Linked DNA regions of Pleomorphomonas sp. T1.2MG-36. The main gene of each other region encodes a partner of the protein of the gene in region 2 in a complex. Links are inferred from orthologs where the notes say so. Each region holds a gene or a part of one and is shown on either strand. Other genes may lie near its edges.

Region 1 (3,230 bases), on a different replicon or contig from region 2:
CGTGATGTCGATCGAATGGCCCTCTTCGAGGGTCACGACCGCTTTCTTCACGTCGGACTGGGTGCCAATGATGCCCCGGAAGCGCTTCGTCTTGCCCTTCCGCACGAGCGTGTTGACGCTCTTGACCTTGACCGAGAAGAGCTGCTCGACGGCAGCCTTGATCTCGGGCTTGGTCGCGGTCTTGGCAACGTTGAAGACCACCTTGTTGTTCTCAGCCTGGATGGTCGCCTTCTCGGTGATCACCGGCGTGCGGATGATGTCGTAGTGCTTGAGACTGGTCATTTGAACCGCTCCTCGAGCGCCGACACGGCCGCCTTGGTCAAAACCAGCGTGTCACGACGCAGAATGTCGTAGACGTTGATGCCCTGCACGGGCAGCACGTCGATCTGCGGGATGGCACGGGCCGCCAGGCGGAACTGATCCTGCGGATTGGCTCCGTCGATGATCAGCGCGTTGGTGAGGCCGAGCGCGGCGAGCTTCGTCTTCAGGGCCTTCGTCTTGGCCTCGGCGGCGACCGCCTCGTCCAGGACGACGATATTGGCACCCTTGGCCTTGGCCGACAGGGCGAGCTTCAGGCCGAGGGCCCGAACCTTTTTGGGCAGGTCGTGCTCATGGCTGCGCACCACCGGACCGAAGGCCTTGCCACCACCACGGAACTGCGGGGCCGCCTTGTTGCCGTGACGGGCGCCGCCGGTGCCCTTCTGCCGATACATCTTCTTGCCGGTCTTGGTGATCTCTGTACGAGTCAGAGTCTTGTGGGTACCGGCCTGGCGCTTGGCGAGCTGCCAGCGCACGACGCGCTGCAGGATATCGGCGCGCGGATCGAGACCGAAGATCTCGTCCGAAAGCGCGACCGTCCCAGCAACAGCGCCATCGAGGGTCTTGACTTCGAGTTCCATCACTCACCTGCCTCCGCGGTCGCAGCGGGCGCCGCCTTGCGGAACTTGCCCGGGGTGGGAACACCTTCCGGAAGCTTCTTCTTGACCGCGTCGCGGACGAGAATCCAGCCGCCCTTGGCGCCGGGAACCGCGCCCTCGACCAGGATCAGACCACGATCGGCGTCGGTGCGCACGATCTTGAGGTTCTGCGTGGTCACGCGCTCGTCACCCATATGGCCGGGCATCTTCTTGTTCTTGAAGACCTTGCCGGGATCCTGACGCTGACCGGTCGAGCCCAGAACGCGGTGAGACACCGAGTTACCGTGCGTGGCGCGGCCGCCATGGAAGTTCCAGCGCTTCATCGCGCCAGCGAAGCCCTTACCGATCGAAGTGCCGGTAACGTCGACGAACTGGCCGGCAACGAAATGGTCGGCCGTCAGTTCGGCGCCCACCTCGATGAGGTTCTCGGGAGACACCCGGAACTCGGCAACCTCGCGCTTGGGCTCGACCTGCGCCACGGCAAAGTGGCCGCGCATCGCCTTCGAGACATTCTTAACCTTGACCGTACCGGCACCCAACTGGAGCGCGGTATAGCCGTTCTTTTCTTCGGTACGGTGAGCAACCACCTGGCAGTTCTCAAGCTTGAGAACCGTCACGGGAACATGCTCGCCTGCGTCGTTGTAGACGCGGGTCATGCCGACCTTCTGTGCAATGACACCTGAGCGCATAGCGTTCTCTCTCAACCCGGCTCTTGTTCTCAGAGCTTGATCTCGACGTCCACGCCGGCCGCGAGGTCGAGCTTCATCAGCGCGTCCACGGTCTGCGGGGTCGGATCGATGATGTCCAGGAGGCGCTTGTGAGTGCGCATCTCGAACTGTTCGCGGCTCTTCTTGTCGATATGGGGCGACCGGTTGACCGTGAACTTCTCGATTCGCGTCGGAAGCGGAACCGGGCCCCGGACCTGCGCGCCCGTGCGCTTGGCCGTGTTGACAATCTCGCGCGTCGAAGCATCGAGGATACGATGATCGAACGCTTTGAGACGGATACGGATATTCTGACCGTTCATTTCTCTACCTCTGGAGGAGACGTGGGCGGAGCGAGCCCCGCCCCGTATCACCTCGAAACGATCAATTACTCGACGATCGAAGCGACGACGCCGGCGCCGACAGTGCGGCCACCTTCACGGATAGCGAAGCGGAGCTTCTCTTCCATGGCGATCGGGACGATCAGCTGAACGTTCATCGTCACGTTGTCGCCGGGCATCACCATCTCGACGCCTTCGTTCAGCGTCACCACGCCGGTCACGTCCGTCGTGCGGAAGTAGAACTGCGGGCGGTAGTTGGTGAAGAACGGCGTGTGACGGCCACCCTCTTCCTTGGTCAGGATGTAGGCTTCGGCCTTGAACTTGGTGTGCGGGTTCACGGAAGCCGGCTTGCACAGGATCTGGCCGCGCTCGACGTCTTCACGCTTGGTGCCGCGCAGCAGCGCGCCGATGTTGTCGCCGGCCTGGCCCTGATCGAGCAGCTTGCGGAACATTTCAACGCCGGTCACCGTCGTCTTGGTGGTCGGACGGATGCCGACGATCTCGACTTCCTCGCCGACCTTGACGATGCCGCGCTCGACACGGCCGGTCACCACGGTGCCACGGCCGGAGATCGAGAACACGTCTTCGATCGGCATCAGGAACGGCTGGTCGATCGGACGATCCGGCTGCGGGATGTAGGCGTCGACCTGGGTCATCAGCTCGAGGATGGCGTCGTGGCCGAGGACGGGGTCGCCATTCTCGAGGGCAACGAGAGCCGAACCCTTGACGATCGGAATGTCGTCGCCGGGGAACTCGTAGGACGACAGAAGCTCGCGAACTTCCATCTCCACCAGCTCGAGCAGCTCCGGATCGTCGACCATGTCGCACTTGTTCAGGAACACGACGATGGCGGGAACGCCGACCTGACGGGCGAGCAGGATGTGCTCGCGGGTCTGCGGCATCGGGCCGTCGGCGGCAGACACGACCAGGATCGCGCCGTCCATCTGGGCGGCACCGGTGATCATGTTCTTCACGTAGTCGGCGTGGCCTGGGCAGTCGACGTGCGCATAGTGACGGTTCTGCGTCTCGTACTCGACGTGCGCCGTGTTGATCGTGATGCCGCGCGCCTTCTCTTCGGGAGCAGCGTCGATCTGGTCGTAGGCCTTGAACGTGGCGCCGCCGGTCTCGGCCAGCACCTTGGTGATCGCCGCGGTCAGCGACGTCTTGCCATGGTCAACGTGGCCGATCGTGCCGATGTTGCAGTGCGGCTTCGTCCGCGAAAACTTTTCCTTAGCCATCGGATATCTTCCTTTGTCTCGTGAAAGCGG
Region 2 (3,042 bases):
GGAAGGCCGGCATCGAAATGCCGAGGAACGTCAGGATGCCGGCGCCGACGAAGGCGAAGGCGATCAGCACCAGAAAGGCGATGACCGAGGCGCGCACGGCCATGGCGCGACGCATCTCGGGGCGCGCGCCGGCCGTCAGCGCCAGCACGAGCGGCGCGAGGCCCACCGGGTCGATGGTGACAAAAAGTGTCGCGAAGGCATTGAGGATATAGTCGATCGGCATGGCCCGTCCGCCGTTTCGGAAGTTGCCCGCTGCTCTGCCAGAAAACCGATAGCGCCGATAGGGGCGGGTGACCTATTGGCTGCGATTATGAGGAAAAGTCGTGGCTGTTCCCACAAACAAGGCCGAACTCGCCGAAGCCATTCGCGGCAACTACTTGAAACTCCGTACCGATCTGGATGGTGTACCGGAGGCGCTCAGCCGCGAGCAGACGCTCGAAGGGCATGCCAAGGACACGGTCATGAGCGTGCACGATCTGGTCGCCTACCTCGTCGGCTGGGGGGAACTGGTGCTGAAATGGCATGCCGGCCGAAACGCGGGCCAACAGGTGGATTTCCCGGAGACCGGCTACAAGTGGAACGAGCTCGGCCGGCTGGCCCAGAAATTCTATGCCGACTACGCGGATCTGTCCTATCCGGCTCTGCTCGACCGCTTCGCCGCGACCAAGGATCGCATCCTCGCCGTCATTGACGAGACCGGTAACGAGGATCTCTACGGCAAGCCCTGGTACGAGACCTACACGCTCGGCCGCATGATCCAGTTCAACACGGCATCGCCCTTCGACAACGCCCGCAAGCGGCTTCGGCGGTGGAAGAAGGAAAAGGGACTCGCCTGAAGTCGAGGGGGAGGGAAGTGCCGTTTTCCGCTGGACAAACCGGTCGTTCCGTGGTCTTTGCCCCGCCACAGCTTGATCAGGACCAGCCGCCAACCGGCGGCGCCGTACGCGCCGCTCTTCTCGGAGCGCGGCGGCGTTTCGAAACGACGATTCAGTGCGGATGGAGCCCGGAGGCAATGCCGGTCGATCCATTCGCCTGGGAGACATTGGGACCATGAACGACGACCGATCCGGCGCCAGATCCGAGCCGCGTCCGGCTAATCAGCGCGGCGCCGCCCGCCTTGCCGCCGTGCAGGCGCTCTACCAGCTCGAGATCGGTGGCGGCGACCTCATGGAAGTGGTGCATGAGTTCGAGGCCTTCCGTCTGGGCAAGGAGATCGATGGCTTCGAGTATCGGCAGGCCGATGCCGGCTGGTTCCGCGACATCGTCGGCGGTGTGGTTGCCGATCAGCGGACGATCGATCCCATGGTGCATACGGCGCTGGTCGAGGATTGGCCCCTGAAGCGGGTCGATGCCACGCTGCGCGCCATCTTGCGTTGCGGCGCCTACGAGCTCCTAAAGCGTGGCGACGTGCCGGGCCGGGTCATCATCTCCGAATACATCGACGTTGCCCGCGCCTTCTTCGAGGACGACGAGCCGCGTCTCGTCAACGGCGTGCTCGACCGCATCGCCCATGAAATCCGCCCCGACGAGTTCCCCAAAGAGGGCGCGTGAGATGGCGGCGGGCGGCATCGGTGAGTTCGAGCTGATCGCCCGCGTCTTTGCGCCATTGGCAGCCGATGGCGCCTTGGGGCTCACCGACGATGCCGCTTTCTATCGCCCGCGCCCCGGTCGCGATCTCGTGCTGACCAAGGACGAGGTGGTGAGCGGCGTGCATTTCTTCGCCGACGATCCCTGGGATGCCGTGGCGTGCAAGGCATTGCGCGTCAATCTGTCCGATCTCGCGGCAAAGGGAGCCACGCCGGTCGGTTATCTTCTGGCCCTCGGCCTTCCCAAGGACTTCACCGCCGAACAAGTCGACGCCCTGGGCGCCGGCCTCGCCGCCGATCAGGCGACCTACGGCATCTCACTCTATGGCGGCGATACGGTGCGCTCCCCGGCCGGCCTGACGCTGTCGGTGACGGCGATCGGCGAAGTCAAGGAAGGCGGAATGGTCAGGCGCGGCGGCGCGCAGGCCGGTGAGGTCATTGTCGTCACCGGCACCATCGGAGACGCAGCGCTGGGCCTTTCCTTGCGGCTCGATCCGGCGCTATCCGGCCGCCTGGGTCTTTCCGCCGAACATCGCGATCATCTTCTCGACCGCTATCTGCTGCCGCGGCCGCGCGGTGCGCTGGCGTCGGCGGTGGCCGACTGTGCCTCGGGCGGCATGGATATCTCCGACGGTCTCGTCGGCGATCTCGGCAAGATGGCCGCTGCCTCCGGTGTGGCCATCGAGATCGACGCTGACAGCGTGCCGCTGTCGGCCGCCACCCGCGCCGCTGTCGTGGCCGATCCGCACCTGTTCGCCGTGGCTCTGACCGGTGGCGACGACTACGAACTGGCGCTGTCCATTCCCGAGGCGAAGGTTGCCACCTTCCTCGCAACTGCCGCTTCGTTGGGCATCGATGCAACCGTGATCGGCCGGGTCCGGCCGGGGGAGGGCATCGATGTGCAGGGCGATCATCCGGCGCTGGCCGAGCTCGGGTCGGGATCTTACCGGCACTTCTAGAGCAGACCCAGTAAAAATGGGAAGCGGTGTTGCGTCCGAAGTTGCGTGAAAACAACGGGATAGAGCATAGGTCCCGGCCCGGAAGTTGCTAGGTTCCGTATCAAGCGGACGCGCGAACGCCTGTCCGGCTTGCGTCGTCAGGGGCGAGTCGCTAGACCTCCGCGGGGCTCCGCTTGGGTGGCCGCGCATTGTTTTATCGAATCGTTGCTTTCTTTGCATTTCCCGGAGGGCCGATGTTCCGCAAGCTCTACGATTGGACTATGTCGCTGGCCGGCAGCCGCAAGGCGGGCACATGGCTCGCCGCCGTTTCCTTCGCGGAAAGCTCGTTCTTCCCCATTCCGCCCGACGTGATGCTGGTGCCGATGGTGCTGGCTCGACGCGACAAGGCCTTCACCTACGCTTTGATTTGCACCGTTTCCTCGGTGCTCGGCGGCATGCTCGGCTATGCCATCGGTCTTTTCCTGTTCGACAGCCTCGGAGGCTGGCTGATCCGCGTC

The links.
Region 1: the proteins of nusB (region 2) and rpsJ are in contact, whole or in part, in a solved structure (PDB 3D3B), measured with the Escherichia coli proteins. The link is inferred for Pleomorphomonas sp. T1.2MG-36 from one-to-one orthologs.

The regions. Positions count from the first base shown.
Region 1 is NZ_CATNLY010000012.1:365,226-368,455, forward strand. What follows is about bases 291-3,203. They hold rpsJ (30S ribosomal protein S10), read right to left. Parts: upstream 1,945-3,203; coding sequence 1,636-1,944; downstream 291-1,635. Other genes in these bases: rplD (50S ribosomal protein L4), read right to left, coding at 291-899; rplC (50S ribosomal protein L3), read right to left, coding at 899-1,606; tuf (elongation factor Tu), read right to left, coding at 2,010-3,200. Also shown: QQZ18_RS08590 (50S ribosomal protein L23), read right to left, coding at 1-282; more of rplD, read right to left, coding at 279-290. UniProt on the Escherichia coli protein: Involved in the binding of tRNA to the ribosomes. Part of the processive rRNA transcription and antitermination complex (rrnTAC). The complex forms an RNA-chaperone ring around the RNA exit tunnel of RNA polymerase (RNAP).
Region 2 is NZ_CATNLY010000001.1:818,506-821,547, reverse strand. Bases 76-2,800 are described here. They hold nusB (transcription antitermination factor NusB), read left to right. Parts: upstream 76-1,050; coding sequence 1,051-1,551; downstream 1,552-2,800. Other genes in these bases: QQZ18_RS03825 (YqaA family protein), read left to right, coding at 2,779-2,800; thiL (thiamine-phosphate kinase), read left to right, coding at 1,553-2,545; QQZ18_RS03840 (ClbS/DfsB family four-helix bundle protein), read left to right, coding at 324-836; QQZ18_RS03845 (MarC family protein), read right to left, coding at 76-223. Also shown: more of QQZ18_RS03845, read right to left, coding at 1-75; more of QQZ18_RS03825, read left to right, coding at 2,801-3,042. UniProt on the Escherichia coli protein: Part of the processive rRNA transcription and antitermination complex (rrnTAC). The complex forms an RNA-chaperone ring around the RNA exit tunnel of RNA polymerase (RNAP).